2 regions of the Pseudomonas sp. Q12-87 genome follow, and region 2 is predicted to be linked to the other one. Evidence: predicted binding sites of a transcription regulator. Region 2 holds the regulator's gene; the other holds the start of a gene.
What was found. Region 2 encodes sigma-54, which starts transcription at its own class of promoters, with help from an activator protein. Its sites were predicted from a motif close to ANTGGCATNNANNTTGCTNT; they were not measured.
Positions count from the first base shown of each region.

Region 1 (16,027 bases), on a different contig from region 2:
CCATTGGCGGGCCCGTTATGGCTACGGTTACTGGTCGCTGTCGGCGTACCTCAAGCACAAGGTCAAGACCGCCGTCAGCTTCATCAGCGACTTCGAGGAAGCCATCGCCCATGAATGCGTCAAGCGTGAACTGCATGGCGTGGTATGCGGGCACATCCACCATGCCGAAATCCGCAAGGTGGGCGAGGTGGAGTACCTCAACTGCGGCGATTGGGTCGAGTCGTGCACGGCACTGATCGAGCACTGGGATGGGTCGATCGAGCTGTATCGGTTGGCAGAGGCCCAGGCGCGGGAGGCGTTGCTCAAGGCTGAGTTGAACGTTGCCGAGCCGGTGTAGGCTGGCCTGACACCTTTCGAGCAACTATTTACCCCCGTGGCGAGGGAGCTTGCTCCCGCTGGGGCGCGAAGCGGCCCTGTTTTTTGGGCCCTATTAGGAAGGGACGGCTTCGCCGCCCAGCGGGAGCAAGCTCCCTCGCCACGTAGGTTCGTGTGATGTTCAGGGCGGGGTTTGGTCCGCCATCGCGGCCTTGTAGATCGACTGCTTCGGTGTGGCGAATACCCTTTCCAGCATCGGCTCGAAGAAGCTCAGCGGCAGCGTGTCGTAGTCGGCGTCGAACGCTGCGGCGTCATACCGGGCGCAGAAGTCGATGGTCGCCTGGTAGTGCGGGTGCTCGCGAAATTGCTCGCGCAGGTGCCGGTCCATGCCCAGGTGATGGAAGAAGTAGTAGCCCTGGAAGATCCCATGCTTTTCCACGATCCACAGGTTTTCGGCGCTGACGAAGGGCTTGAGGATGGCGGCGGCGATGTCGGGGTGGTTGTAGGAGCCCAGCGTGTCGCCAATGTCGTGGAGCAGGGCGCAGATCACGTATTCCTCGTCACGGCCGTCCCGGTAGGCGCGGGTCGCGGTTTGCAGCGAGTGCGTCAGGCGGTCCACCGGGAAGCCGCCGAAATCCCCGTCGAGCAATTTCAGGTGTGCCAGGATCCGGCTGGGCAGTTGCCGGGCATAAGCGCTGAAGTCGGCCGCGATGATCGCCCAGTCTTCCTCGGTGCCGTCCTGCATGTGGGTAAAGCGCGCATGGGTATTCATCGAAAGTCCTTTGGCTGCAGGGGCATCAATGCCTAGAACGCGACCTTGCCCAGCCACATGTCGCGGTACATCACGAAGTCGCCAAGCAAACTGTAGAACGGATGCTGGAACGTGGCAGGGCGGTTCTTTTCAAAGAAGAAGTGCCCGGCCCAGGCGAAGCCATAACCGGCCACAGGCAAGGCGATCAGCCACCACCCAGTACCTGCGACGAATGCCAGGGCAAGAATCACCACAAGCAGGGACGTGCCGACAAAGTGCAATCGTCGGCAAGTGCTGTTGCTGTGTTCGCTGAGGTAGTACGGGTAGAACTCAGCGAAGGTATTGAATCGTCTGGTGTTTTCCACGACTGCGGGCTCTGTGGTTATTTTTCTTTGATTAAAGTCTAGAGCGATCGTGGGCGACGGCCAGTGACAATGGGCGCCACTCTAGTGTCCTGTGTTACAAATACCCTTGCTTTTTGTAGTGGAGGACGCTGGTATCCTCCGCAAATCCAGCCGTACCCCGCGGCTCGTCATGCAAGTAAAACGTCATGCGCGAACGAACGACTTCTTCTAGCTGGGCGATGGGGATCGTCAAGGCGTTGGAAATGGATGGCCTGGATTGCCGGCTGCTGTTCAAGCAATTGGGGCTGGACTTTGACGCGCTGGACGATCCGGATGCACGTTTTCCCCAGGACTCGATGACCCGCCTGTGGCAACGGGCGGTGGAACTGTCGGGCAACCCGGCCATCGGCTTGAACATGGGCAAAGTGGTGCGCCCGGCCTCGTTCCATGTGGTTGGCTATGCCTTGATGTCCAGCCGAACGCTGGCGGAAGGCTTCCAGCGGCTGGTGCGTTATCAGCGAATAATCGCCGAAAGCGCCGACCTGAGTTTTCGTCGGCTGGAGGAGGGCTACGGGCTGATCCTGACGGTGCATGGCGACCATCTTCCGCCCACCCGTCAAAGTGCCGAAGCGTCCCTGGCGTGTGCGCTGGCCTTGTGCAACTGGCTGACCGGACGCCCCCTGCACCCGGTCAAGGTGCTGTTCCAGGGCGCCGAGCCGGTTGACCTGTCCCCTTATCGACAAGCGTTCCCTGCGCCCCTGGCGTTCGGTGCGCCTTATGACGCGCTGATCTTCGAACGGGCCGATATGGAAGCGCCGTTGCCCACGGCCAACGAGGCCATGGCGCAGCTTCATGATCGGTTTGCCGGTGAATACCTGGCGCGCTTTTCCGAGAGCCGCGTGACCCACAAGGCGCGGCAAGTGCTGTGTCGGCTGCTGCCCCAGGGCGAGCCCAAGCGAGATGTGGTGGCGCAGACGCTGCACCTGTCCCAACGCACTCTTCAACGGCGCTTGCAAGAGGAGGGCACCAGTTTCCAGAATTTGCTCGACGACACCCGTCGCGAGCTGGCCGAGCAATACCTGGCGCAGCCGACCATGACGCTGCTGGAGATTGCCTATCTGTTGGGGTTCGCCGACCCGAGCAACTTTTTCCGAGCCTTTCGTCGCTGGTTTGACGCCACGCCCGGCGAATACCGGGCGCGCATGGCAAGCGTGGCCAAACCGGTCAATGACGCCAGAACGCTGGAATACACAACACGAACACCGTAATGATCTCCAATCGTCCCAGCAGCATGCCCCCCGACAGGATCCACTTGGCCGCGTCCGGCAGTGGCGCAAAGTTGCCGGCCGGCCCGATGGTTTCCCCCAACCCCGGGCCGACGCCGGACACGGTACTGGCCGCGCCGGTCAGCGCCGTCATCCATTCCACGCCCAGCAGCGAGAGCAGCAGGGCAATCACGCAGATGGTGATGGCGAAGAAGAACGAGAACGTGAGGATCGAACGCACGATTTCCTCGTCGAGGCGGTGGCCGTTGTATTTCTGCTTGATCACCGCACGAGGATGAATCAGTTGATTGAGGTTGGCCCGAAGCAGGATGTAGGCGACCTGGAAGCGGAAGATCTTGATCCCGCCAGCAGTTGAGCCGGAGCAGCCGCCGACGAACCCCAGGTAAAAGAACAACATGAGTGAGAAATTGCCCCACAGGCTGTAGTCCCCCAGGGCGAAGCCGGTGGTGGTGACGATGGACGTCACATTCAGCGCCACGTGCCGCAGCGCGTCCAGCCAATGCAGGTCGGTGGTCGCCCAATACCAGGTGCCGAGCACCAGCCAGGTCACCAGCAGCACCCCGATGAGCCCTTGGACTTGCTGGTCCTTGATCAGCGCCCGGCGATTGCCGCGCAGCATCGAGACGTACAGGGCGAACGGCAGGCTGCCGAGGATCATGATGACGATGGCGACCCAATGCACGGCCGGCTGGGTCCATTTGGCCAGGGACAGGTCCGAGGTGGAAAAGCCGCCGGTGGAGATCGCCGACATCGAATGGTTGATGGCGTCGAACAGACTCATCCCGGCCCACCAGAGCGCCAGGGTGCCGACGATGGTAATGCCCACGTAGGACGCCACGATCAGGCGCGCCACCATGTGGGAACGGGGCATGACCTTTTCCGAGCGGTCCGAGGACTCGGTCTGGAACAGCCGCATGCCGCCGATGCGCAGCAATGGCAGGATCGCCACCGCCATGCCGATGAAGCCGATGCCGCCGAGCCAGTGCAGCAGCGAGCGCCACATCAGGATGCCGGGGGACATGGTGTCCAGGCCGCTCAGCACGGTAGCGCCGGTGGCGGTGATGCCCGACATGCTTTCGAAGAACGAATCCGTGTAGCTGATGTGCTGGGTCAGCAGGAAGGGCAGCGCGGCGAAGATACACACCACCAGCCAACTGCTGACGGTCAGCAGGTACATGTCGCGCGGGCGCAGATGTACGTGTTCCGGGCGTCCGGGAAGGATCAGCGCCAGGCCGGCGACAAACGTGATCATGCTCGACCAGAGGAACGATGGCAGATCGCGGGTGCGTTCGAAAATCACCAGGGTGGCCATCGGTACGACCATGAAGATCGCCAGGGTGATCAGGAAGATGCCGATGATGAAACCAATGATCCGCAGGGTCGGCAACGCCATGAAGTCTGCTCGGGCTGAAGGGAAGGGCGCCATTCTACCTGCGGCAAGGCTCATGTAAACCGACGCCCGGTAGCGCTGGCGTGGCGTGGAATCCTGGTTGCGGAATTTGAACTAACCAATGGACCGTACAGCCACTAGAATAGTCGGACATTTTTTCAGGAGGTGGCCGATGCAGGCTCTCGACGCTTTGCTCAACCGTGTTTCCGTCCCGCGCCTTGTGGACCCGGCACCTACGCCCGAACAGCGCGAAGTCATGTTCGCCGCCGCCATGCGGGCGCCGGATCATGGCCAATTGCGGCCGTGGCGCTTTCTGACCGTCGAAGGACAGGCTCGTCATCGCATGGGCGAGCTGCTGGCCGAAGCGGCGCGATTCAATGACCCGCTGGTGTCCGAAGCCGTTGTGGAAAAAGCCCTCAACGGCCCGCTGCGCGCACCGCTGGTGGTGGTCGTGATCGCGCGTTTGCAGGACCATTTCAAAATCCCGAAAGCCGAGCAGTTGCTGGCGGCGGGCTGTGCGGCCCACGGTATCTTGCTCGCCGCTTATGCCCAGGGCATCGGTGGTGTGTGGCGCACTGGTGAGCTGGCCTATTCACCGCATGTCGCCAGGGGGCTGGGTCTTGAGGATGGGGAAGAGGTGATCGGTTTCCTCTACCTGGGCACGCCGCAGAAAGAAGCGCGTACGGCGCCGCAGGAAGATGTCGGGCAGTTTGTGCGGGAGTGGACGGGCCAGTAATCGCCCAAGGAGCGGCGGGTGGCTTGGGGCTGGTTCGATCCACTGTGGCGAGGGAGCTTGCTCCCGCTGGGCGGCGAAGCCGCCCCCTGTGGAGCAATGGGACCTTCCAGGTAACCGCGCCAGGCCTGATTTACGACTGCTGCGCAGCCGAGCGGGAGCAAGCTCCCTCGCCACGCAACATCAACAGGCGACGGGTGATGTTACCTGCACGCATCCGCAATTGCCTCGGCCAGCAAATCCAGGCGCGTGGCATCGATGCCCGCCACGTTTGCCCGACCCGTGCCGACCATGTACACGCTGTGGCGCTCGCGCAGGTGCTTGACCTGTTCCGGTGTCAGGCCGGTGTAGGAAAACATCCCGCGTTGCACGCCGATGTGGGCGAAGCGTTCGCGCAAGCCATGGGGTTCGAGGGCCTCCAGCAGGCCGCTGCGCAATTGGGCGATACGCAGGCGCATGGCCTCCACTTCATCGGCCCAGCGACTTTTCAGTTCCGGGTTGCCCAGAATCGTCGCGACCACTGCTGCGCCATGGTCCGGCGGCGTCGACCATAGGTTACGGGCGATGTTCGCCAGTTGGCTGCGGATGTCCAGCAGTTTCCCGGCATCCCCGGCGCAGACGATCAGCGCACCGGTGCGGTCGCGATACAGGCCGAAGTTTTTCGAGCAGGAACTGGTGATCAGCACTTCCGGCAGCGCATCGGCAAACAACCGAACCGCCCACGCGTCTTGCTCCAGCCCGTCGCCAAAGCCCTGGTAGGCGAAGTCGATCAGCGGCAGCAGGGCGCGACTGCGCATCACATCCAGCACCTGGCGCCATTGGTCATGGGACAGGTCGAAGCCGGTGGGGTTGTGGCAACAGGCATGCAGCAGTACCACATCACCCTTGGGCACTTGGCTCAATGTCGCCAGCATCGCCTCGAAATCCAGACGATTGTCGGCGCCTACGTATGGGTAATGGCTGGCCTTGACGCCTGCGGCGGCGAAGATGGTTTCGTGGATCGGCCAGGTCGGGTTGCTCAGCCAGACGCCACGGCCCGGCAGGCATTGGGCGATGAAGTCGGCGCTCAGGCGCAGGGCGCCGGTGCCGCCCGGGGTCTGGGTAGCGCCGGCACGTTTTTCTTTGATCAAGGCGGAGTCGACGCCCAGCACCAGCTCACTGATCAGCTTTCCGAACGCAGCATCGCCGTGACCGCCGATGTAGGTCTTGGTGGTCTGGCGATCCACCAGCCACTGTTCGGCCCGCTTCACCGATTCAAGGATCGGCGTCAGGCCCTGGGCATCCTTGTAGACGCCCACGCCCAGGTCGAACTTGCTCGGGTTGCTGTCCGCCCCGTAGGCTTCCATCAGGCCGAGGATCGGATCGCCGGGCACCCGGCCGATGGCGTCAAAATGCATTACTTGCGGCCCTCGGCGGTCTTGGCTACGTCGTCGGTGCGGGCGGCCATGATGAAATCGTTGCGATGCAGGCCCTTGATGGAGTGGCTCCACCAGGTCACGGTGACCTTGCCCCATTCGGTGAGCAGGCCAGGGTGGTGGCCTTCGGCCTCGGAGATCTCGCCGACGGCGTTGGTGAATGCCAGGGCGTGCTTGAAATTCTTGAACAGGAAGACTTTTTCCAACTGCATCACGCCGTCGCGCACTTCGATGTTCCAGTCCGGGATCTGCTTGATCAATACCGGCAGTTCTTCGTCGCTGACTTGCGGGGCGTCGGCGCGGCAGGCTTCGCAATGGGCTTGGTTCAGAGTGTTCATGGTGTGTTCCCGGATCGAATATTTAAAAACGTCGATGCACCCACGCTAAAGCAAAGCAGCGCTGTGCAACAGACTCAATTGAGATCAAAAATCGCGGTTCAGGCGGCTTTCGGTGGAAATTTCGGCGCGTGCAAGCCCAGTTCCCGACCACGCTTGACCATGCCCATGATGTCTTCGTGGGCCAGGTCGAACAGGCGCTTGAGCTCGGGCAGCACGAAATACACAGGTTGCAGGATGTCGATGCGATACGGCGTGCGCATGGCTTCCAGCGGGTCGAACGCTTGATGCTCCGGCTCGTCGGACAGGCAATACACGGTTTCCTTGGGTGACGACAGGATGCCGCCTCCGTAGATGCGCCGACCCTGGGGTGTTTGCACCAGGCCGAACTCGATGGTCATCCAGTACAGGCGCGCCAGGTAGACGCGTTCTTCCTTGGAAGCTTGTAGGCCGAGTTTGCCGTAGGTGTGGGTGAATTCGGCGAACCAGGGGTTGGTGAGCAACGGACAGTGGCCGAAGATCTCGTGGAAAATGTCCGGCTCTTGCAGGTAGTCCAGTTCTTCACGGGTACGAATGAAGGTCGCCACTGGAAACTGCTTGTTGGCGAGCAGTTCGAAAAAGGTCTGGAAAGGGATCAGCGCCGGTACGCGGGCGACCTGCCAGCCGGTGGTCTCGCCGAGCACTTTGTTGATCTCGCCCAGTTGCGGGATACGGTCGTGGGGCAGGCCAAGCTTGTCGATGCCGTCCAGGTACTCTTGGCACGCGCGGCCTTCGATGACTTTCAACTGGCGGGTGATCAGCGTGTTCCACACCGCGTGTTCTTCGGCGGGGTAGTGGATAAAACCTTGCGCATCGGGCTCGCGGGCCACGTACTGCGTCTGCTTCATGCTGCTCTCCTGCTGATTTCCCTCTGGGGGAAGACGTGTTTGTTGTTATGTCCAGCGATGCATTAGAGATAACCCGAAGCAGGCGCTGGTGCAGCAGAGGGACGCGGGCCTGCGAAGTCGAGAACTTATGATTTTGTAAAGTTTTCGTTACGTCTTGAGGCGTATGTCGGCAGGGGCGGGATTTTCGAGTGGGAAATGGCCTACAACTGTCACATAATCTTGACGACTATTTGTGCGCCCAGACAAAAAATCCGACACAAAACACCGTGGCGAGGGAGCTTGCTCCCGCTGGACTGCGCAGCAGTCCTAAAAACGGGGCCGCTTCGCAGCCCAGCGGGAGCAAGCTCCCTCGCCACAGGATGTGTGTTGGGCTTGAATGGCGCCTTTCTATCTCATCTGCACCCGGGCCTTTTTCATGCGCATCAAAGTCCATTGCCAGAACCGCATCGGCATCCTGCGGGACATTCTCAATTTGCTGGTGGAGTACGGCATCAACGTCGCCCGGGGGGAGGTCGGCGGTGAGCATGGCAACGCGATCTACCTGCACTGTCCCAACCTGATCAACATTCAATTCCAGGCTCTGCGTCCGAAATTCGAGGGCATCGCCGGGGTGTTTGGCGTCAAGCGTGTCGGACTGATGCCCAGCGAGCGTCGGCACATGGAACTCAACGCCTTGCTCGGCGCCCTGGAGTTCCCGGTGTTGTCCATCGACATGGGCGGCTCCATCGTCGCGGCCAACCGGGCGGCGGCGCAGTTGCTCGGAGTGCGGGTGGACGAGGTGCCGGGCATCCCCCTGTCGCGGTACGCCGAGGATTTCGACCTGCCGGAACTGGTACGCGCCAACCAGTCGCGCATCAACGGTCTGCGGGTCAAGGTCCGGGGCGATGTGTTCCTGGCTGACATCGCCCCGCTGCAGTCGGAGCACGACGACAGCGAGGCCATGGCCGGTGCGGTGCTGACGCTGCACCGCGCCGACCGTGTGGGCGAGCGCATCTATAACGTACGCAAGCAGGAGTTGCGCGGCTTCGACAGTATTTTCCAGAGTTCCAAGGTCATGGCCGCAGTGGTCCGCGAGGCCCGGCGCATGGCCCCGCTGGACGCACCGCTATTGATAGAGGGTGAAACCGGCACTGGCAAGGAGCTGCTGGCCCGGGCCTGTCACCTGGCGAGCCCGCGCGGGCAATCGCCCTTGATGGCGCTCAACTGCGCCGGGCTGCCGGAGTCCATGGCCGAAACCGAGTTGTTCGGCTACGGTCCCGGTGCCTTCGAAGGGGCTCGGGCCGAAGGTAAGCTTGGCCTGTTGGAACTGACCGCTGGGGGAACGCTGTTTCTCGATGGGGTAGGAGAGATGAGCCCGCGCTTGCAAGTGAAATTGCTGCGCTTCTTGCAGGACGGTTGCTTCCGTCGTGTCGGCAGCGACGAAGAGGTGTATCTGGATGTCAGGGTGATCTGCGCCACCCAGGTGGATTTGTCCGAACTCTGCGCCCGGGGTGAATTCCGTCAGGATTTGTACCACCGCTTGAATGTCCTTTCCCTGCACATTCCGCCCCTGCGCGAATGCCTCGATGGTCTGACGCCGCTGGTGGAGCATTTCCTCGACCAGGCCAGTCGCCAGATCGGCTGCGCGCTGCCCAAGCTGGCCCCGGCGGCGATGGACCGTCTCAGTCATTACCACTGGCCGGGCAATGTCCGGCAATTAGAAAACGTGCTGTTCCAGGCCGTTTCCCTGTGCGATGGCGGGACGGTGAAGGCCGAGCATATCCGCCTGCCGGACTATGGCGTGCGCCAACCCCTTGGCGATTTTTCCCTGGAGGGCGGGCTGGACGAGATCGTCGGGCGTTTCGAGAAAGCGGTGCTGGAGCGTCTTTATTCCGAACACCCCAGCAGCCGGCAGTTGGGCAAGCGGTTGGGGGTTTCACATACCACCATTGCCAATAAGTTGCGGGAATATGAGGTGGGTAAAACGGAGTCATAGCTATTTACCTGTTGTGTTTTGCTGGCCTCATCGCGAGCAATCTCGCTCCCACGGGATTTTGAGCACTTGAGGCCCATGTAGGAGTGAGCTTGCTCGTGATGGCCCTTGCCCAAGGTCAAGCGTTGCCGTAAGCGGCACAACACCGCCGGTTTTTCGTCTTCGATACATTCCTCCAGAACCCTTCGAGACTCCCAAAGCCTTTGTTTACCGGGCCCTGGGGCGCCAGAAAAAAGTTGGTCTGCAAATTGCTTGAGGCTGTGCAATACAGCAGTGGGCGGCAAACGTCCGGCATGCAGAGGAACGACAGTGGACAAGTACCTTTATGTGGCAATGACCGGCGCCAGCCAGAACGCACTGGCGCAAAGGGCTCATGCCAACAACCTGGCGAACATCTCCACCAATGGTTTTCACAAAGACCTGGAGCAGGCACGGTCGATGCCGGTGTTCGGCGACAGCTTTCCGGCGCGGGCGTTTGCCCTGTCCGAGCGTCCTGCTACTGACTTCACCCCGGGTGCGCTGGTGGAAACCGGTCGTGACCTCGACGTGGCGGTCAGCGGGCCAGGCTGGATGGCGGTGCAGAATCCCGACGGCGGTGAAAGCTACGTGCGCACCGGCAGCCTCAATGTTGACGCCCTGGGCGTGCTGCGGGCCGGCAACGGCATGCCGGTGATGGGCAACGGTGGCCCGATTGCCGTGCCGCCGGAGCAGAAAATCGAAATCGGCCAGGACGGCACCATCAGTATCCGCGCCATGGGCGAAGGCCCGCGTGTGATGGCTGAAGTGGACCGTATCAAGCTGGTCAACCCGGACCTCAAGAACATGAACAAAGGCCTGGATGGCTCGATCCGTACCAAGGACGGCCAGCCGGCGCCTGTCGATGCCAACGTGCAGTTGGTATCGGGCTTCCAGGAAGCGAGCAACGTCAACGCCGTGGATGAAATGACTTCGGTGCTGGCCCTGGCCAAGCAGTTCGAGCTCCACGTCAAGATGATGAACACCGCCAAAGAAGGCGATGAGGCCATGGCTCGGGTCTTGCAAATCTAATCATTAATTACAGCGTCGCGCCGAAAAACAGGCGTACGAGGAGAATCGAATGCTTCCGGCTCTATGGGTTGCCAAAACAGGTCTGTCCGCCCAGGACACCAACCTGACGACCATTTCCAACAACCTGGCGAACGTGTCGACCACGGGTTTCAAACGTGATCGTGCCGAGTTCCAGGACCTGCTGTACCAGGTAAAACGCCAGCCTGGCGCCCAGTCGACCCAGGACAGCGAATTGCCGTCGGGCCTGCAAGTGGGTACCGGTGTGCGCATTGTCGGCACCCAGAAAAACTTCAACGCCGGCAGCCTGCAAACCACCGAGCAACCGTTGGACATGGCCATCGACGGTCGCGGTTTCTTCCAGATCCTGCAGCCGGACGGCACCACGTCCTACACCCGTGACGGTACGTTCCACCTCGACTCCAACGGCCAGATCGTCAACGCCAGCGGTTTCGCCCTGGAGCCTGCGGTCATCATCCCGAACGATGCCCAAACCTTTACCGTGGGCCGTGACGGCACCGTGTCCATCACCATTGCGGGCAACCCGGCCGCCCAGGTGATCGGCAACCTGCAGACCGCCGACTTCATCAACCCGGCCGGCCTGCAAGCGGTGGGCAACAACCTGTTCCTGGAAACCGCCGCCAGCGGTGCGCCACAAATCGGCACCCCGGGCCTGAACGGTTTCGGCACCACGCTGCAGAACACCCTGGAAACGTCCAACGTGAGCACCGTTGAGGAGATGGTCAACATGATCACCACCCAGCGCGCCTATGAGATGAACTCCAAGGTGATCTCCACCGCCGACCAGATGCTCTCGTTCGTTACGCAGAATCTGTAATCACGTCTATGGGGCGGCCTGAGGTCGCCTGCAACACCAAGAGGTAGGGTCATGAAACGCTTCGTATCTGTTCTGGCACTGAGTGGGATCACCGCACTCGCGGGCTGTGTCGCGCCGACACCCAGGCCCAATGACCCGTATTACGCTCCGGTGTTGCCGCGCACGCCGTTGCCGGCCGCTGCGAACAATGGCTCGATCTACCAGGCCGGTTTCGAACAGAACCTGTACAGCGACCGCAAGGCTTTCCGGGTCGGTGACATCATCACCATCACCCTGAATGAGCGCACCCAGGCCAGCAAGAACGCCAACTCGCAATTGGACAAGACCAGCAAGACCAGCGTTGGCTTGACCTCGTTGTTCGGCTCCAGCCTGACCACCAACAACCCGATCGGTGGCAATGACCTGAGTCTCAACGCAGGCTACGGCTCCGACCGCGCCACCAAGGGCGACAGCAAGTCCGGCCAGAGCAACAGCTTGACCGGTTCGATCACCGTCACCGTTGCCGATGTATTGCCCAACGGCATCATTGTCGTGCGCGGCGAGAAGTGGCTGACCCTCAACACCGGTGACGAGCTGGTGCGCATCGCCGGCATGGTTCGCGCCGATGACATCGCCACCGACAACACGGTTTCCTCGACCCGTGTGGCTGATGCGCGCATCACTTATTCGGGCACCGGTGCGTTTGCCGATGCGAGCCAGCCAGGCTGGTTCGACCGTTTCTTCCTCAGCCCGAAGTTCCCTTTCTAGGTGGCCCAGTTGAATCTTAAGCAGCTGTTGATGGGTGCCTTGGTGATGTCGGTGGCCTTTACCGCTCAAGCCGAGCGCCTGAAGGACATCGCCAGCATTTCCGGCGTGCGTTCAAACCAGTTGATCGGCTACGGCCTGGTCGTGGGCCTCAATGGCACCGGCGACCAGACCACCCAGACCCCGTTCACCCTACAGACCTTCAACAACATGCTGTCGCAGTTCGGCATCAAGGTGCCGGCGGGTTCCGGCAACGTGCAGTTGAAGAACGTCGCGGCGGTGTCGATCAGTGCCGATCTGCCGGCGTTCGCCAAGCCTGGCCAGCAGGTGGATATCACCGTTTCGTCCATTGGTAACTCCAAGAGCCTGCGGGGCGGCACCTTGCTGTTGACGCCGCTCAAGGGGATCGACGGCAACGTCTACGCCATTGCCCAGGGCAACCTGGTGGTGGGCGGTTTCGATGCCGAGGGGCGTGATGGTTCCAAGATCACCGTCAACGTTCCGTCGGCCGGTCGCATCCCTGGCGGCGCATCGGTGGAGCGTGCGGTGCCGAGCGGTTTCAACCAGGGCAACAGCCTGACCCTGAACCTCAACCGTTCCGACTTCACCACCGCCAAGCGCATCGTCGACAAGATCAACGACATGCTCGGCCCAGGCGTGGCCCAGGCCATCGATGGCGGCTCGATCCGCGTCACCGCACCTTTGGACCCGAGCCAGCGGGTCGACTATCTGTCGATCCTGGAGAATCTCGAGGTCGACCCGGGCCAGGCAGTGGCGAAAGTCATCATCAACTCGCGTACCGGCACCATCGTGATCGGCCAGAACGTCAAGGTTTCCCCGGCCGCCGTGACCCACGGCAGCCTGACGGTGACCATCACCGAAGACCCGATCGTCAGCCAGCCTGGACCATTGTCCAACGGCCAGACCGCAGTCGTGCCGCGTTCGCGGGTCAATGCCCAGCAAGAAGCCAAGCCAATGTTCAAGTTCGGCCCGGGCACTACCCTGGATGAGATCGTCCGGGCGGTGAACCAGGTCGGCGCGGCACCGGGCGACCTGATGGCGATTCTCGAAGCCTTGAAGCAGGCCGGCGCGTTGCAAGCCGACCTGATCGTGATTTGAGGACCCGGCCATGGATATGCGCAAGGGTGCTTTGACCAGCGGCGATTCGGGTTCCTATTCGGACCTGAACCGCTTGAACCAGCTCAAGGTTGGCGACAAGAACAGCGACGGCAACCTGCGCAAGGTGGCGCAGGAATTCGAGTCGCTGTTCCTCGGCGAAATGCTCAAGTCCATGCGTTCGGCCACCGAGGCCCTGGGCAAGGACAACCCGATGAATACGCCAGAAGCCAAGCAGTATCAGGAAATGTACGACCAGCAGTTGGCCGTTTCCATGTCCCGCGAAGGCGGTGGTATCGGCCTGGCCGACGTGCTGCTGCGCCAGATGTCCAAGAACAAACCGCTGGCGCCCGGCGAAGCCGCGACGTTGTCGGCCGCCAAGCAGCAAGAGGCGTTGGACAAGGTCGCCAAGGCCGTACCAACACCGGTGGCTGCCGGAACCGTGGCTACCGATGGCCCGTTGTCGCGTACCAACGGCCAGCGGCCGCTGTGGGCTTCGCGGGCCGTGAGTGCGCCGCAAGGGGCCGAGGGTGTTCACCGCAACGACATGGAACTGCTTAACCAGCGTCGCCTGGCCCTGCCGCCCAAACTTGCCGATCGCCTGCTGGCTGGTCTGGTGCCTTCGGCCTCGGTCAATGATGTACCTGCGCAAAATCTGCTGCCTGATCGCGCCGTCGCCGCTGTCAAGCCGGCCACCGGCGAACTCGCCAATGGCGACTGGCTGGCCGCGCTCAAGGCTGCCGAGCCGAAAGGGGATATGCAGGTTTATGGACGCGCCGTGGCGCAGCCGCCGCTGGCACCGGCCCGCAAGGCCTTCCGTGATGCCGACGAATTCGTCAATGCCATGCTGCCGATGGCCAAGGAAGCCGCCGACCGCATCGGTGTCGACCCACGTTACCTGGTGGCCCAGGCGGCCCTGGAAACCGGTTGGGGTAAATCGGTCATGCGCCAACCCGATGGCAGCAGCAGCCACAACCTCTTCGGCATCAAGGCCAGCCAGGGTTGGAAGGGCGATTCGGCACGGGCAATTACCAGCGAATTCCGCAACGGCGAGATGGTCAAGGAGACGGCCGAGTTCCGTTCCTACGCCTCGTATCGCGACAGCTTCCATGACTTGGTCAATCTGCTGCAAAGCAACAGTCGCTATCAAGATGTGCTGAAGTCGGCCGATAAACCGGAACAGTTTGTACGCGAGTTGCAGAAGGCCGGTTACGCCACCGACCCCAACTACGCCAAAAAGATTTCGAATATAGCCCGGCAGATGACGAGTTACCAAAACTACGCCGCTGCAGGCGCCACCACGACTTTATAAGGTCTGAACCATGAGTTTGCTCAATATCGGGATGTCGGGTCTGTCTGCAAGCCACAGCTCGTTGCTGACCACCGGTAATAACATTGCCAACGTCGATACCGCCGGTTATTCGCGTCAGCAGACCGTGCAGACCACCAAGGCGTCCAATCAGTACGGCAACGTGTTCATCGGTTCCGGTACGACCTTGGCAGACGTGCGCCGGGTATACAGCAGCTACCTCGATGCGCAACTGCGTACTTCGACATCGCTGGACAATGACGCGCAGATCTACTTGGGGCAGGCCTCCCAGGTGGACAAATTGCTGTCTGACAGCGGCACCGGCGTAACCAAGACACTGCAGTCATTCTTCGCCTCTTTGCAGACATTGGCGGGTAACTCCAACGACAGCGCTGCGCGTCAGGCGCTGTTGACCAATGCCCAGGGTTTGAGCGGTCGCTTCAATGCCATCTCCCAGCAGTTGACCCAGCAGGGTAACTACATCAACGACCAGTTGGATTCGATGACCCAACAGGTCAACAAGCTGGCGAGCACGGTTGCCGCGTACAACCAGAAAATCAGCGACGCTACGGGCCTGGGGACGGGCAGTATGCCCAACGACTTGCTGGACCAGCGCAACGAAGCCGTTCGCCAACTTTCCGCGCTGGTTGGGACTCAGGTCACCGAAACCGACGGCAGGATGGACATCTACCTGGGCAGCGGTCAGCCGCTGGTCGTCGGCAACACCGTCAATACTTTGCAGGTGGCGGCCGACAAGAATGATCCTTCCCGTTCCTCGATCATCATGACCCGTGGCAGCTCGACGATCGACATTACCTCCGTGACCAGTGGCGGGCAGATTGGTGGCCTGCTGCGTTACCGCAACGAAGTATTGACCCCGGCGGTCAACAGCCTCGGTCGCATCGCCATGGTGGTGACCGACCAGGTCAACAGGCAACTGGGCCAGGGGCTGGACCAGAACGGTAATTTTGGTGCGGCGTTGTTCAACGACATCAACAGTGCCACGGCCATCAGCCAGCGCAGCATTGCCAATGGCAACAACAATCCCGCGTCCGGCAACCTGAACGTGACCATCAACGACACCAGCAAGCTGGCCGCCAGCGATTACCAGGTCACCTTCAACAGTGCGACGGGTTACAGCGTACTTCGCCTGTCAGACAACACCAACATGGGCGCTTTTACCCTGGGGGCAACGCCTGCTCCAGTGATTGACGGCTTCAGCCTGAGCCTCAATGCCGGACCGGTGAATGCCGGCGACACTTTCAAGATCACCCCGACCCGCAGTTCCGCTGCGGACATGAACGTTGTCATGACCGATGCCAAGACCTTGGCAACCGCAGCTCCTCTGACATCTACCAAAGCGTCGGGCAATGACGGCACTGGCGCTATCGGCCAGCCGGCCTTGACCACGGTCCTGGACATCTACGACCCGGTCCAGCGCCTTGAAGTACAAACGGCCGTCAAGAATTCGATGCCGGTTCGCGTACTGATGACCAGTGCCACCGCCTATCAGGCATTCGATGCCAAGGGCAACAGCATCGGCACCGG
Region 1 covers NZ_LHVI01000025.1:2,475-18,501, reverse strand. The annotation lists gene AD663_RS19425 (UDP-2,3-diacylglucosamine diphosphatase) at 1-337, shown strand, start outside; gene AD663_RS19420 (HD domain-containing protein) at 497-1,087, opposite strand; gene AD663_RS19415 (DUF962 domain-containing protein) at 1,120-1,431, opposite strand; gene AD663_RS19410 (AraC family transcriptional regulator) at 1,617-2,678, shown strand; gene AD663_RS19405 (TrkH family potassium uptake protein) at 2,635-4,089, opposite strand; gene AD663_RS19400 (NAD(P)H nitroreductase) at 4,259-4,822, shown strand; gene AD663_RS19395 (amino acid aminotransferase) at 5,023-6,216, opposite strand; gene AD663_RS19390 (4a-hydroxytetrahydrobiopterin dehydratase) at 6,216-6,572, opposite strand; gene phhA (phenylalanine 4-monooxygenase) at 6,671-7,456, opposite strand; gene AD663_RS19380 (sigma-54-dependent phenylalanine hydroxylase transcriptional regulator PhhR) at 7,872-9,431, shown strand; gene AD663_RS19375 (flagellar basal body rod protein FlgF) at 9,738-10,475, shown strand; gene flgG (flagellar basal-body rod protein FlgG) at 10,525-11,310, shown strand; gene flgH (flagellar basal body L-ring protein FlgH) at 11,362-12,057, shown strand; gene AD663_RS19360 (flagellar basal body P-ring protein FlgI) at 12,088-13,173, shown strand; gene flgJ (flagellar assembly peptidoglycan hydrolase FlgJ) at 13,184-14,482, shown strand; gene flgK (flagellar hook-associated protein FlgK) at 14,493-16,027, shown strand, end outside.
Region 1: the regulator sigma-54 is predicted to act here: its motif matches at 9,664-9,683, upstream of AD663_RS19375 (flagellar basal body rod protein FlgF).

Region 2 (16,027 bases):
TGAACTGGGCCTGCATGTCGGTCGGGAACGCCGGGTACGGAGCGGTTCGCACGTTGACGGCCTTGGGCCGCTTGCCGTGCATGTTCACTTCGATCCAATCTTCGCCGCAGGTGACTTCGGCACCGGCTTCCTTGAGTTTCTCCAGGACAGCTTCAAGGATGGTTGGGTCGGTGTCCTTGACCTTGACGCGGCCACCGGTGACGGCAGCGGCCACCAGATAGGTGCCGGTTTCGATCCGGTCCGGCATCACCTTGTAGGTGGCCGAATGCAGGCGCTCGACGCCATCGATGGTGATGGTGTCGGTACCGGCGCCAGTGATCTTGGCACCCATGGCGATCAGGAAGTTCGCCAGGTCGACCACTTCAGGCTCGCGCGCGGCGTTTTGCAGCACGCTGCGGCCCTTGGCCAATGCAGCAGCCATCATGATGTTCTCGGTACCGGTCACGCTGACGGTATCGAAGAAGAAGTTCGCGCCGCGCAAGCCACCTTCAGGTGCCTTGGCCTTGATGTAGCCGCCTTCGACGTCGATGATCGCGCCCATGGCTTCCAGGCCACGAATGTGCAAGTCCACCGGACGCGAGCCAATGGCGCAGCCGCCAGGCAATGCGACTTCGGCTTCACCGAAACGGGCAACCATCGGACCCAGCACCAGGATCGATGCGCGCATGGTTTTCACCAGCTCGTACGGGGCGATCAAGGTCTTGATGGTGCGCGGATCGATTTCGACGCTGAGCTTCTCGTCGATCACAGGCTCGATGCCCATGCGGCCGAACAGCTCGATCATCGTGGTGATGTCGTGCAGGTGCGGCAGGTTGGCCACGGTCACCGGGCCATCGCACAGCAGGGTTGCGGCCAGGATCGGCAGGGCGGAGTTCTTTGCCCCGGAAATACGGATCTCGCCATCAAGACGAGCGCCGCCGGTAATAATCAGTTTATCCATAAGAATCTCGAGGCCCTTGGGCTCAGGTGCGCTCGGCCCAAGCCGCGCGGCTGAAAAATTTCATAGTGACCGCGTGGATGCTGCCATCGGCGATCCATGGGTTCAAATGGGCATAGATGCTCTGCTGACGCTTGACCGGGCTCAATGCCGCCAGGTCATCGCTAATCACGTTCAGCTGAAAATTGCAGCCTTCGCCTTCAACTTCCACCTGAGTATCAGGCAGCTTTCCTTCAAGAAAGCTCTTCACTTCTACAGCCTGCATGCTCAACCTCAATCGGCGCCCTGTGCGCGCGGGTCGCACATCATACAAAAAAGCCCCGGGCCTGCGAACCCCGCAAAGCAGGACTCTGACGGGGGGCTTTCCCAAGGATGTGGGTCAGGGGTGCGCCAGCAGCTCGGTCAGTTCGCTGACCTGGGCTATTTCGCGCATGTCTTCGGGCATCCCACGGATGCTCCACGTCTTGCCGGCCGCCTTGGCGTCCCGCATGAAACACAGCAGCAACGACAAGCCGACGCTGCTGGACTTCTGCACCGCCGAGCAGTCGATGACCACCTGCGCGGCACTGACGGACTTGATCAGCGCCTGGCCCTGCTTGCGCAGCGCCGGGCCGGTGCGATAGTCCAGCACACCGCTGACCAGCAGCTCGCCAGCCTCGCCCAGACGAACGGCCGACTCGGTCATTGTTCCTGCTTCTCTTTGGCTTCTTCGGTGACTTCCTTGGCCTTGGCGACTTCACCGGCCCAACCGTCGATGGTCTTGTCCAGGTTGTTGCCGTTGCGCTGCATGGCGTCGGCGAACTGATCACGGAACAGCTTGCCGATGTTGATGCCATTGATGATCACGTTGCGCACTTTCCACTCGTCGTTGATTTTCTCGAGCGTGTAGGAAACAGGGTAGACCGCGCCATTGTTGCCCTTGACCTGCATGTCGACGCTGGTACGGGTACCGCTTTCGTCCTTGGCCGGCGAAACGGTGATGCCCTGGTTGTTGTACTCGAGCAAGGCATTGCCATAGAACTGCATCAGGCTGCGCTTGAAGTTTTCCTGGAAACGCGTCATCTGCGCTGGGGTTGCCTTGCGTGAATACTTGACGGTCATGATGCTCTTGGAGATGCCGTCGGCATCCACCACGGGACCGACAATACCGTTCAGCGCGTCATAGAACGCGCTTGGGTCCTGCTTGTACTTCTCTTTATTGGAGGCAAGGTCCGCCAACAACCGGGTCGTCGTGTCCTGGATGATGTCGTGTGCCGAAGGCGCAGCCACGGCGCTAGCCATCAGCGGCAGCGCCGCAAGCAACACCAACAGGCTACGTCGCAAGATAGAGATCATTCAAAAGCTCCTCATTTGGCGTCTTTGCTAACGGTATTGAGCAGGAATTTACCGATCAGGTCCTCAAGCACCAGCGATGACTGCGTGTCGTGGATCACCCCACCGTCCTTGAGCACGGTGTCTTCCCCACCCACGCTGATGCCGATGTATTTCTCACCCAGCAGCCCAGCCGTGAGGATAGATGCAGTGGAATCGGTTGGCAGGTTATCCACGCGCTTTTCCAACTGCAGCGTCACCCGACCGGTAAAGTCCTCGCGATTCAGATCGATTGCCGTGACCTTGCCGATAGTGACACCAGCCATCGTCACCTTGGCTCTGACCGTCAAACCGGCGATATTGTCGAAGTTGGCGTAAAGTTTATAAGTATCGGTGCTCGCGGTCGGCGCCAGTCCACTGACCCGCAGGGCCAGCAGCAGCAAAGCCAGGATGCCAGCCAGCAGGAAAAGGCCGACACCGATTTCCAGGGTGCGGTTTTGCATCAGAAATCTCCAAACATCAAGGCGGTCAGAATAAAGTCAAGGCCCAGGACCGCCAGCGAGGCGTATACCACGGTCTTGGTGGTGGCACGGCTGATCCCCTCTGACGTGGGCTCACAGTCATAGCCTTGAAACACGGCGATCCAGGTCACCACGAAGGCGAATACGGCACTCTTGATCACGCCATTGAGCACATCGTCGAGAAAGTCGACGCTGTTCTGCATGTTGGACCAGTAGGAGCCTTCATAGACCCCCAGCCAGTCGACGGCCACCCACGAGCCTCCCCAGATCCCGACGACGCTGAAGATCATCGCCAGCACCGGTAGGGAAATGAAACCGGCCCACAGGCGTGGGGCAACGATGTATTTAAGCGGGTCGACACCGATCATTTCCAGGCTGGACAACTGTTCGGTGGATTTCATGTTACCGATTTCGGCCGTCAGCGCCGAACCGGCACGCCCGGCGAACAGCAGCGCGGTGACCACGGGCCCGAGCTCACGCAACAGTGTCAGCGCAACCATCTGCCCGACCGCCTGCTCCGAACCGTAGCTGGACAAGATGCTGAAGCCCTGCAGCGCCAGCACCATGCCGATGAAAATCCCCGAGACGACGATGATCACCAGGGACATCACGCCCACCGAATGCAACTGCTTGACCAGCAGGCCAAAACCGCCACCGGTCGAGCTGCGCCCGAGCAATGCGTGCATCAGGAACAACGAGGAGCGGCCCAGCACCGCCACTACGTCGATGCCGGAACGGCCGAACAGACGAATTCTTTCCAACAATGATTTTTTGCGCATCAGCGCTTCCCCAACAGATCGGTACGGTAATCCGTGGCCGGAAAATGGAACGCCACCGGCCCGTCCGGATCACCCTTCATGAATTGGCGAATGCGCGGGTTGTCCGAATCCTGCAACTGCTGGGGCGTCCCCTGCCCCAGCACCTGGCCATCGCCGACTACGTAGATGTAGTCCGCGATGCTGGCGGTCTCGGCCAAGTCGTGGGATACCACGATGCTGGTGATGCCCAGCGCATCGTTGAGCAGGCGGATCAGGCGCACGAGTACGCCCATGGCGATCGGGTCCTGCCCGACGAAGGGTTCGTCGTACATGAGGATCTTCGGGTCGAGGGCGATCGCCCGCGCCAGTGCGACCCGACGCTTCATGCCACCGGACAACTCGTCCGGCATCAGGTCGATGGCGCCACGCAGCCCGACGGCCTGCAACTTGAGCAGCACGATGTCGCGGATCATCTCTTCCGGCAGGTCGGTATGCACCCGCAGGGGAAATGCCACGTTCTCGAACACGTCGAGGTCTGTGAACAGCGCACCGCTCTGGAACAGCACGCCCATGTGCTTGCGCGCATCGAAAAGGTCGCTACGCGACAGCTCGGGAAGATTCTGGCCATTGACCCAGACTTCGCCGGCGCTGGGCCGCAGTTGTGCGCCCATCAGGCGCAGCAGCGTGGTCTTGCCGCACCCGGAAGGCCCCATGATGCCGGTGACCTTGCCGCGTGGAATGCGAATATCGATGTCATTGAAGATGCTGCGCGTCCCTCGCTTGAAGGACAATCCCTTCAGCTCGACCGCGTAGGCGTTGTCGGCACTCATCTAAACTCCTTGCGATGCAGCCTCACATTCGAATGCCCTGGCCAGTCGACAGACGTCGATGACGCCGGGTACCCGAACCAGCGGCGAACTATATCACTGCAACCACCATGCGCCCAAGGCCCAAGCCCGTGCCCATTCAGTCCGCTCGCCAGTAAAAGGCCCACTTTATATCGACCTGACGGACCATTCGAACAAAGCATGACGAACTTACGTGAGGGAATTGTTCATTGCCGCTATAATCGCCGCCTTTTCATTGGGCTATACGATTTCTGACATGAGCCAATCCAGCGACCTGATTCAATCGGCACAACGTACCATCCGCCTCGAGCTCGAAGCCGTACAAGGCTTGCTGCCCCATATCGACGCTGATTTCGTACGCGCATGCGAGATGATTCTGGCCAGCAAGGGCCGCGTGGTCGTGGTCGGCATGGGCAAGTCCGGACATATCGGCAACAAGATCGCCGCCACCCTGGCGAGTACGGGCACCACGGCGTTTTTCGTCCATCCGGCCGAAGCCAGCCACGGCGACATGGGCATGATCACCCGGGACGACGTTATCCTGGCCCTGTCCAACTCAGGCTCAACCAATGAAATCATCACGTTGCTGCCGCTGATCAAACGCCTGGGCATCCAGTTGATCAGCATCACCGGCAATCCGGATTCCGCGCTGGCCAAGGCCGCCGAAGTGAATCTCAACGTTCATGTCGAGCATGAAGCGTGCCCGTTGAACCTGGCGCCGACTTCCTCCACCACCGCCGCCCTGGTGATGGGCGATGCCCTGGCCGTGGCCCTGCTGGAAGCCCGGGGGTTCACTGCCGAAGACTTCGCCTTCTCCCATCCCGGTGGCGCCCTGGGCCGTCGCCTGCTGCTGAAAGTCGAGAACGTGATGCATGCCGGCCAGGAGTTGCCATGGGTGCAGCGCGGCACGCTGCTCAAGGACGCGCTCATGGAAATGACCCGCAAGGGCCTGGGCATGACCGTGGTACTCGAAGCCGATGGCAAGCTCGCCGGGATCTTCACCGACGGCGACTTGCGCCGCACCTTGGACCGCACCATCGATATCCACAGTGCGACCATCGACCAGGTCATGACACCCCACGGCAAGACGGCCCGGCCCGAGATGCTCGCCGCCGAGGCCCTGAAAATCATGGAAGACCACAAGATCAACGCCCTGGTGGTCGTCGACGACGAAGACCGTCCGGTGGGCGCCCTGAACATGCACGACTTGCTGCGTGCGGGAGTCATGTAAATGAATGAAGACCTGTTGCAACGCGGCAAAGCCATCAAGCTGGCGGTATTCGACGTGGACGGCGTGCTGACCGACGGTCGCCTGTATTTCCTCGAGGATGGCAGCGAGTTCAAGACCTTCAACACCCTCGACGGCCAAGGCATCAAGATGCTGATGGCCGCCGGCGTGCAAACCGCTATCATCAGCGGCCGCAAGACTCCGGTAGTGGAGCGACGCGCGAAGAACCTCGGCATCCCGCACCTTTATCAGGGACGCGAGGACAAACTCGTGGTGCTGGACGAGCTTCTGGGTCAACTCAACCTAAGCTATGAACAAGTGGCGTACCTGGGTGACGACCTGCCAGACCTGCCGGTGATCCGCCGTGTCGGCCTGGGCATGGCGGTTGCCAACGCGGCCGGCTTCGTACGCGAACACGCCCACGGCATCACCACGGCGCGAGGCGGCGAAGGGGCGGCCCGCGAATTCTGTGAACTGATCCTGCGTGCCCAGGGCCGCCTCGAAGCGGCCAACGCCGCGTACCTGTGAGCCAATCATGCTAAGCAAAAAGATCCGCACCATCCTGGTGTTTGGCTGTATCGCGGCGATTTTCGCCGCGGTGGGCTACTGGAATATCAGCCCGGAACGGTTTCTCGACCAACCCGCGGTCCAGATCGAGGAAAAAATCGACTGGTACGCCACCAATACCCATACGCTGCAATACCTGCCTGACGGCAAAGTGCAGTATGAAATGACGTCCGACAAGGTCGACCACGTCAAGGCCACCGATATTACGCTGGTGACCAAGCCGGACCTGAACATGTTCCGCGGCACCGAGTTTCCGTGGCACGTGCAGAGCGAGCACGCCGAAGTCAATTCCGGCGGCACCGAAGTGGAACTGATCGACTCGGTACGCGTTGCCCGGACCGATGAGAAAAATCGCACGACCATCATCACCAGCACTCGCATGACCGTGTTCCCGCAGCAACAATATGCGCAGACCGAGCAACCCGTTAGAATCGACGGCGCCGGTGGTGTATCGACCGGCACGGGAATGAAGGCGTATTTGAAGGAAAGCAGGATACACCTGCTATCGAACGTAAGAGGACAGTATGAAGCTCGCTAAAACCCTCCCTATTTTGCTCAGTCTGGGCGCAGCACTGGGAAGCGCGAGCGCCTGGGCTCTTCCCACCGACCGCGACCAACCTATCCGCATCCAGGCCGACGACGCCCAACTGGACGACAAGAACGGCGTAGCCACCTATAAAGGTGACGTGATCATCACCCAGGGCTCGATGAAGGTCACCGGCAACACCGTGACCATTACCCGTACCCAGACCGGCGACATCGATGTGGTGACCTCGGTGGGCAACCTCGCCTATTTCGAGCAGTTGCAGACCGCTGGCGATACCAAGCCTGTGCAGGGTTATGGCGTGACCATCCAGTACCACGCCTCCCAGGACCGCGTTGTGCTGATCGACCGCGCCAAGGTCGTCGACAAAGACAACAACGTCACCCAGGGCGAGAAAATCGTCTACGACACCAACAAGAAACTCGCCAGCGCCGGTCGCGCCACCGGCAGCAAGGTGACCGAGCAGCGTCCGCGGATCGACATGGTGATCCAGCCTAAAAAGAAAACCGAGCAGAAGGCCCAGTAATGGCAACTCTGAAAGCTCAGCACCTGGCCAAGAGCTACAAGAGCCGCCAGGTCGTGCGCGACGTCAGCCTGTCCATCGAAAGCGGCCAGATCGTCGGCCTGCTCGGCCCTAACGGCGCGGGCAAGACCACCTGTTTCTACATGATCGTCGGGCTGGTCCAGGCCGATCAGGGTCGCGTACTGATCGACGACCTGGACGTCAGCCACCAGCCGATGCACGGCCGTGCGAAGGCCGGTATCGGCTATCTGCCGCAAGAAGCGTCGATCTTCCGCAAACTGTCGGTGGCCGACAACATCATGGCCATCCTCGAGACCCGCAAGGAACTCGACAAGGCCGGTCGTCGCCAGGAGCTGGAAAGCCTGCTGCAGGAATTCCACATCAGCCACATTCGGGACAACCTGGGCATGAGCCTGTCCGGCGGCGAACGCCGTCGCGTGGAAATCGCCCGCGCCCTGGCCACCGCACCGAAATTCATACTGCTCGACGAGCCGTTTGCCGGCGTGGACCCGATCTCGGTAGGTGACATCAAGCAGATCATCCACCACCTCAAGGCCAAGGGGATCGGCGTGCTGATCACCGACCACAACGTGCGCGAGACCCTGGATATCTGCGAAACCGCCTATATCGTCAATGATGGCCAACTGATCGCCGAAGGCGATTCCGCGGCCATCCTGGCCAATGACCTGGTCAAGGAAGTGTACTTGGGCCATGAGTTCCGCCTGTAAGCGCAAAGTGTCTGGCAAATCACCCGGGCGTCGCTAATTTATTATGGCGACGCCCTAGGCAAACACTTCAGTTTCAGGCATATAATTTGCTTAAGTTTGGCGCTTCGGCGCCCTGTAGTGGATGGCGCATGTGCGCCGGCGAATAAGGTGTTAAGCCCCTGCCATGAAACCATCGCTAGTCTTGAGAATGGGCCAGCAGCTGACGATGACACCGCAGCTGCAACAGGCCATCCGCCTGCTCCAATTGTCGACCCTGGACCTGCAACAGGAAATCCAGGAGGCGCTGGAGTCCAATCCGATGCTCGAACGCCAGGAAGAAGGCGACGATTTCGACAACACCGATCCGCTGGCCGACAACATCGAGCAGAAGAGCAACACGGAAATCCCGGAACCGTCCTACCAGGAAGCCGCCCCGACGGTGGATAACCTCGAGGATGGCGAATGGAACGAACGCATCCCCAACGACCTTCCGGTGGACACAGCCTGGGAAGATGTCTACCAGACCAGCGCCAGCAGCCTGCCGAGCAGCGATGACGACGAGTGGGACTTCACCACCCGCACATCCGCCGGCGAAAGCCTGCAAAGCCACCTGCTGTGGCAATTGAACCTGGCGCCGATGTCCGACACCGATCGCCTGATCGCCGTCACCCTGATCGATTGCATCAACAACCAGGGCTACCTGGACGAGACCCTCGAAGAGATCCTCGAAGCCTTCGATCCTGAGCTGGACATCGAGCTGGACGAAATCGAGGCTGTCCTGCATCGCATCCAGCAGTTCGAACCGGCCGGCATCGGCGCTCGCAACCTGGGCGAATGCCTGCTGCTGCAATTGCGCCAGCTATCTGTCAAGACGCCTTGGCTGGCCGAAGCCAAGCGGCTGGTCACCGACTACATCGACCTGCTCGGCGGTCGCGACTACAGCCAACTGATGCGCCGCATGAAGCTCAAGGAAGATGAGCTGCGCCAGGTCATCGAGCTGGTCCAGAGCCTCAACCCGCGCCCCGGCTCGCAGATCGAATCCACCGAACCCGAATACGTGGTGCCCGACGTGATCGTGCGCAAGCACAACGACCGCTGGCTGGTGGAGCTGAACCAGGAATCGGTGCCCAAGCTGCGGGTCAACGCCCAGTACGCCGGTTTCGTTCGACGCGCCGACACCAGCGCCGACAACACCTTCATGCGCAACCAGTTGCAGGAAGCGCGCTGGTTCATCAAGAGCCTGCAAAGCCGTAACGAAACCCTGATGAAAGTGGCCACCCAGATCGTCGAGCACCAGCGCGGCTTCCTGGAGTATGGCGACGAAGCGATGAAACCGTTGGTCCTGCATGACATTGCCGAAGCAGTGGGCATGCACGAGTCGACGATTTCCCGGGTAACCACGCAGAAATTCATGCATACCCCACGGGGCATCTATGAATTGAAATACTTTTTCTCCAGCCACGTCAGCACCTCCGAAGGCGGCGAATGCTCGTCCACGGCCATCCGCGCGATCATCAAAAAACTGGTGGCCGCGGAAAATCAGAAAAAGCCGTTGAGTGACAGCAAGATCGCTGGTTTACTGGAGGCACAAGGCATTCAGGTGGCCCGCCGTACCGTCGCCAAATACCGCGAGTCCCTCGGGATCGCACCTTCGAGCGAACGCAAGCGGTTGATGTAACAGGCCACGCCACAGCGTTCCAGTGGCAGGCATTTCTGCCTGCCGCTTTATGCACTGGCAACGAAGGAGAAGCTGTATGCAAGTCAACATCAGTGGACACCAACTGGAAGTGACCGAACCCCTGCGCACCTACATCGGCGAAAAACTCGACCGTTTGGAGAGGCATTTCGACAAGATCACCAACGTGCAAGTCACGATGAACGTCGAGAAGCTGCTGCAGAAAATCGAAGCCACGTTGCATATTCCCGGCGGAGAGGTGGTTGCCAACGCGGAGCACACAGACATGTATGCCGCAATTGACCTGCTGACCGACAAGCTGGATCGCCAACTCAAAAAGCATAAGGAAAAGACCCAGAGCCTCCTTCAGGGCGCAACCGGTCGTTAACCCCCCCAATCCATGATCCGACTAGAATCCATCCTGACCCCCGGCCGTTCCATGGTGAACGCGCCGGGTGGCAGTAAAAAGAAAGCCCTCGAACAAATCGCCAACCTGATCCACCGCGAAGTGCCGGATCTGGAAATGCAGGACGTCTTCGAGGCCCTGGTTGCCCGTGAAAAACTCGGTTCCACCGGTTTTGGCAACGGCATCGCCATTCCTCACTGCCGCCTCAAGGGCTGTGCCGCGCCAATCAGCGCACTGTTGCACCTTGAAGCCGCCATAGATTTCGACGCCATCGACGGCGCACCGGTCGACCTGCTGTTCGTATTGCTGGTTCCGGAAGCGGCGACCGATGCGCATCTTGAGCTGCTGCGCCAGATCGCCAGCATGCTGGACCGCAAGGAAGTGCGCGAAAAACTGCGCAGCGCACCGAGCAACGAAGCCTTGTATCAGGTAGTCCTGGACGAGCAGAACGGTCATTAACAATGCGCATGATCATCGTCAGTGGCCGCTCCGGCTCCGGTAAAAGCACGGCCCTCAACGTGCTTGAGGACAGTGGCTACTATTGCATCGATAACCTGCCCGCCGGCCTGCTGCCGGAACTGGCCGAGCGCGCCCTGATCCATACCGAGCTGGCGCAGCCGCTGGTGGCTGTCTCCATCGATGCGCGCAACCTGCCAAGCCATTTGTCGCGGTTTCCCGAGCTGCTGGAAGAAGTGCGCAGCCGGCACATCCAATGCGATGTGCTTTATCTGGACGCCGATGAAGAAACACTGCTCAAGCGCTTCTCCGAAACCCGCCGGCGTCACCCACTGAGCAATGCCAATCGCTCCCTGGCCGAAGCCATCGACGACGAAAGCCAATTGCTCGGGCCCATCGCCGACCTTGCGGACCTGAAGGTCAACACCACGCACCTGAACCTGTATCAATTGCGCGACACGATCAAGTTGCGCCTGCTGAACCAGCCGGAGCCGGGCACGGCATTCTTGGTGGAGTCGTTCGGGTTCAAGCGCGGCATGCCGGTAGACGCCGACCTGGTGTTCGATGTGCGCTGCCTGCCCAATCCCTACTGGAAGCCGGAATTGCGCGAGCAGTCCGGGCTCGACCAGCCGGTGATCGACTACCTGGCCGCACAGCCGGATGTCGAGGAGATGTACCAGGATATTTCCAGCTACCTGCTCAAATGGCTGCCTCGCTTTGCCGCGAGCAACCGCGCCTATGTCACCATTGCCATCGGCTGTACCGGTGGCCATCACCGCTCTGTCTACCTGACCGAACGCCTGGGTCAGCTCCTGCAACAATCCCTGAAGAATGTCCAGGTTCGCCACCGCGACCTCAGCTAAAGGATTCACATCGCGATGCCTGCTCGGGAAATTGAAATCATCAACAAGCTGGGCCTGCATGCCCGGGCATCGGCCAAGTTCGTTGGCGTAGCGGGCAAGTTCCCGGAGACCAAGATAAGGGTTGGGCGCAGCCCTGAGAGCCTGATCGATGGCAAAAGCATCATGGCGATGATGATGCTCGCGGCCGGAAAAGGCACCAAGATCCATCTCGAAACCGAAGGCGAACAGGCCCAGGAGGCGCTGGATGCCCTGGTGGCGCTGATCAACAACTATTTCGACGAGGGCGAATAGCCCCCACCGCGGCGAGGGAGCTTGCTCCCGCTGGTCTGCGAAGCAGACCCCGTCTATCAGGGCCTTCATGTCTTTCGCTGTTGTTGAGATTCTTGCGGCTGCTGCGCAGCCGAGCGGGAGCAAGCTCCCTCGCCACAGGGGTTCCTCAAACATAAAAAAAGCGCGTCACCCGCTAGGATGACGCGCCTTTTAACCGCGATTCAACGTCAGCTACCCGCCACCGTCATTCGCTCGATCAGCACCGAACCGGTGCGGATGTTGCTGCGCAGCTCCAAGTCGTTGCCCACGGCCACGATCTGCTTGAACATGTCGCGCATGTTGCCAGCGATGGTCACTTCCTGGACCGGGAACTGGATTTCGCCGTTCTCGACCCAGAATCCCGCCGCACCACGGGAATAGTCACCAGTGACCATGTTCAGACCATGGCCCATCAGTTCGGTCACCAGCAGGCCTCGCCCCATCCGCCGCAGCAAAGCGGCCTGGTCTTCCTCGCCATGGGTCACGAACAGATTATGTACGCCGCCAGCGTTGGCGGTACTCGGCATGCCGAGCTTGCGGCCCGAATAAGTGCCCAGGATGTAGGACACCAGCTCGCCGTTTTCCACGAACGGCTTGGCATAGGTCGCCAGGCCGTCACCGTCGAACGCAGAGCTGCCCATGGCCTGCATCAGGTGCGGACGTTCGTCGATGGTCATCCATTCCGGAAACAGTTTCTGGCCCAGCGCACCTTCCAGAAACGACGATTTGCGGTACAGGTTGCCACCGGACACCGCCGACAGGAAGCTGCCGAACAGCCCACCGGCCAACTCGGCGGAAAACAGCACAGGCACTTCACAAGTCGGCACCGGCCGTGCGCCCAGGCGGCTGGCCGCCCGCTGCGCAGCTTTCACACCGATGCTCACCGGATCCGCCAGCAGCGTGCCCTGGCGACTCACGTCGTACCAATAATCGCGCTGCATCTGGCCGTTGGCCTCGGCGATCATCACGCAGCTGAGGCTGTGGCGGGTCGACGCATAACCGCCAATGAACCCATGGCTATTGCCATAGACGCGGCAGCCCTGGTGGGTATTGAGGGTGGTGCCGTCGGCGTTCTTGATCCGACTGTCAGCCTCGAACGCCGCCGCTTCGCAACGCAGTGCCTGCTCAATGGCCTGCTCGGGAGTGATGTCCCAGGCGTGGAACAGGTCGAAGTCGCGCAGTTCCTTGCACATCAGCGCGGCATCGGCCAGGCCTGAGGCCTCGTCTTCCGAGGTGTGCTTGGCAATTGCCAGTGCCGCAGCGACGGTTTCGCGGATCGCATCCGGGCCGCTGGCCGACGTGCTGGCCGAACCCTTGCGCTGACCCACGTACAAGGTGATACCGAAACCCTGGTCGCGATTGAATTCGACGGTTTCCACCTCACGCTGGCGCACCGACGTCGACAGGCCCTGCTCGAGGGACACTGCCACTTCACACGCGCTGGCGCCCTGGCGCTTGGCCTGCGCAAGGATCTGCTCGACTTGTTCCTGCAGTGCCGGCAATGCTTGCGGGCCGACGCTCTGAACTGCACTCATGGTGTTCTCCACTCAAATTCTATTTTCGGGCCGGGTTTGCATGCACGGTGCCTACGCAACTTTGCGTACAAACCCGAGGCCTTCGAGCGACCGGGCCGGACAAGCGGCCCCCGACTGGTTATCATGGCGGCGTTTCTTTGCGGACTGCCACCATGGTTGATTCTTACGACGACTCCCTCTACGAGGGTGAAAAAAGCAAATCCCAGGTCAAACGCGAGCTGCATGCTCTGGTTGACCTCGGCGAGCGCCTGACAACACTCAAGCCTGACTTGCTGGCCAAACTGCCCTTGACCGACGCCTTGCGCCGGGCCCTGGCCGATGCGCCCAAGCACACCGCGAATATCGCGCGTAAACGGCACCTGCAGTTCATCGGCAAGCTGATGCGCGATCAGGACACTGACGCCATTCTGGTTCTGCTCGATCAACTCGATGCCTCCACCCGGCAGTACAACGAACGTTTCCACAACCTGGAACGCTGGCGCGATCGCTTGATCGCAGGCGATGACGGCACCCTGGAAAAATTCGTCATCGACTACCCGGAGGCCGATCGCCAGCAATTGCGCTCCCTGATCCGTCAGGCCCAGCACGAAGTGGCGCAGAACAAGCCGCCGGCCTCGAGCCGTAAAATCTTCAAGTACATCCGTGAGCTGGACGAAACCCAACGCGGCCTGCGCTGATCGTTCACTGGCTCATCACTCCCTTGCCAGGGTAGCAATGACCGTGGCGAGGGAGCTTGCTCCCGCTCGGTTGCGCAGCGACCGCATTGGGGCTACTGCGTAGCCCAGCGGGAGCAAGCTCCCTCGCCACGGGGCCCCTGAATATTTTCACGCGCCCGTGCCACCCACGGTAATCGCGTCGATCTTCAAGGTCGGCTGGCCGACACCCACCGGCACCGATTGCCCGTCCTTGCCACACGTCCCTACGCCGCTGTCCAAACTCAAATCGTTGCCGACCATCGATACCTTGCTCATCGCCTCCGGTCCGTTGCCGATCAGGGTCGCGCCCTTGACCGGGGCGGTGATCTTGCCGTCTTCGATCAGGTAGGCCTCGCTGGTGGAGAACACGAATTTGCCGCTGGTGATGTCCACTTGGCCACCGCCGAGGTTGGCGCAATAGATGCCCCTTTTCACCGAAGCGATGATTTCCGCAGGGTCGCTCTGGCCACCCAGCATGTAGGTGTTGGTCATGCGCGGCATCGGCAGGTGCGCGTAGGATTCGCGGCGGCCATTGCCGGTACGGGCCACGCCCATCAGCCGGGCGTTGAGCTTGTCCTGCATGTAGCCCTTGAGCACGCCGTTCTCGATCAGCGTGGTGCATTCGGTTGGAGTGCCCTCGTCGTCGACGCTCAAGGAGCCGCGGCGCCCGGCCAGGGTGCCGTCATCGACGATGGTGCAGAGTTTCGAGGCGACCATTTCGCCCATGCGTCCGCTGTAGGCCGAACTGCCCTTGCGGTTGAAGTCTCCTTCCAGGCCATGGCCCACCGCTTCATGCAGGAGTACACCGGACCAGCCGGAGCCCAGCACCACCGGCAGCGTACCCGCCGGGGCCGGGATAGCTTCGAGGTTGACCAGCGCCTGGCGCAGCGCTTCGCGGGCGTAGCCCATGGCGCGGTCTTCAGTGAGGAAATAGCGGTAATCGGTGCGTCCACCGCCACCATGGCCGCCACGTTCGCGACGGCCATTCTGTTCGACGATCACGCTGACGTTGAATCGCACCAACGGTCGCACGTCCGCCGCCAGGCCGCCATCGGTGGACGCCACCAGGATGCGCTCCCAGACCCCGGCCATGCTCACCGAGACTTGCTGGATACGGGGGTCGAGGGCACGGGTGGCGACGTCGATGCGCTTGAGCAATTCGACCTTTTCCGCGCGGCTCATGACTTCCAGGGGGTTATCCGGCGCGTACAACTGCGCCACGTCCTGGCTGCTGAAGGCCTGGACCGTGCCGTTCTGCCCGGCCCGGGAGATCGAGCGGGCCGCACGGGCAGCAGCGCCCAAGGCTTCGAGGGTGATGGCGTTGCTATAGGCAAAACCGGTCTTTTCACCGGACTGGGCCCGTACGCCCACACCTTGGTCGAGGTTGAAACTGCCTTCCTTGACGATGCCGTCTTCCAGCGACCAGGACTCGGAAATCTGCCCCTGGAAATACAGGTCGGCAGCGTCGATGCCCGGACCGGCCAGGTCGCCCAGTACGCCTTGCAGGCTTTCCAGGGTGACGCCGCCGGGGGCAAGAAGGTGTTCACTGACTGAGGACAACAACCCGCTCATATGTTTTACGCCTTGAATTCGTCGTCTTGGACAGGCCGCTGTCGAGCGCCCTGCGAGAAAAAGCGCCGATGGCTGGCCACCGGCATGCGCGCCCGGATGGACGCTTGTTCGCTGCTGTCGCGCTCGGCCACCAGCACAGCCTCGCCTTGATCCTGTTGCGCCAGCACGCGGCCCCAGGGGTCGACAATCGCGGCATGGCCAAAGGTTTCCCGTGGCCCCGGATGCAACCCACCTTGGGCCGCCGCCAGCACATAACACTGGGTTTCGATGGCCCGGGCGCGAATCAGCACGTCCCAATGCGCCGCGCCGGTGACCGCCGTAAACGCCGAGGGCGCCGTGATCAACTCGGCCCCGGCCGCCCGCAGTTCGCTGTACAGCTCCGGGAAACGCAAGTCATAGCAGACCGTCAGGCCAACCTTTCCTACCGGGGTGTCGGCGACCACCACATTGCCGCCATAAGCATAGTCATCAGACTCGCGATAGCGCCCGCGATTGTCCGCCACGTCTACGTCGAACAGGTGCAGCTTGTCATAGCGCGCCACGACTTGGCCTCGATCGTCGATCAACAACGA
Region 2 covers NZ_LHVI01000007.1:29,371-45,397, reverse strand. The annotation lists gene murA (UDP-N-acetylglucosamine 1-carboxyvinyltransferase) at 1-940, opposite strand, end outside; gene AD663_RS03835 (BolA family protein) at 963-1,202, opposite strand; gene AD663_RS03830 (lipid asymmetry maintenance protein MlaB) at 1,317-1,622, opposite strand; gene AD663_RS03825 (phospholipid-binding protein MlaC) at 1,619-2,272, opposite strand; gene mlaD (outer membrane lipid asymmetry maintenance protein MlaD) at 2,284-2,751, opposite strand; gene mlaE (lipid asymmetry maintenance ABC transporter permease subunit MlaE) at 2,751-3,548, opposite strand; gene AD663_RS03810 (ATP-binding cassette domain-containing protein) at 3,548-4,357, opposite strand; gene AD663_RS03805 (KpsF/GutQ family sugar-phosphate isomerase) at 4,632-5,606, shown strand; gene AD663_RS03800 (HAD family hydrolase) at 5,607-6,131, shown strand; gene lptC (LPS export ABC transporter periplasmic protein LptC) at 6,139-6,708, shown strand; gene lptA (lipopolysaccharide transport periplasmic protein LptA) at 6,695-7,240, shown strand; gene lptB (LPS export ABC transporter ATP-binding protein) at 7,240-7,965, shown strand; gene AD663_RS03780 (RNA polymerase factor sigma-54) at 8,129-9,622, shown strand; gene hpf (ribosome hibernation-promoting factor, HPF/YfiA family) at 9,699-10,007, shown strand; gene ptsN (PTS IIA-like nitrogen regulatory protein PtsN) at 10,020-10,484, shown strand; gene rapZ (RNase adapter RapZ) at 10,487-11,344, shown strand; gene AD663_RS03760 (HPr family phosphocarrier protein) at 11,360-11,635, shown strand; gene pmbA (metalloprotease PmbA) at 11,842-13,188, opposite strand; gene yjgA (ribosome biogenesis factor YjgA) at 13,341-13,865, shown strand; gene tldD (metalloprotease TldD) at 14,013-15,455, opposite strand; gene AD663_RS03740 (carbon-nitrogen hydrolase family protein) at 15,461-16,027, opposite strand, start outside.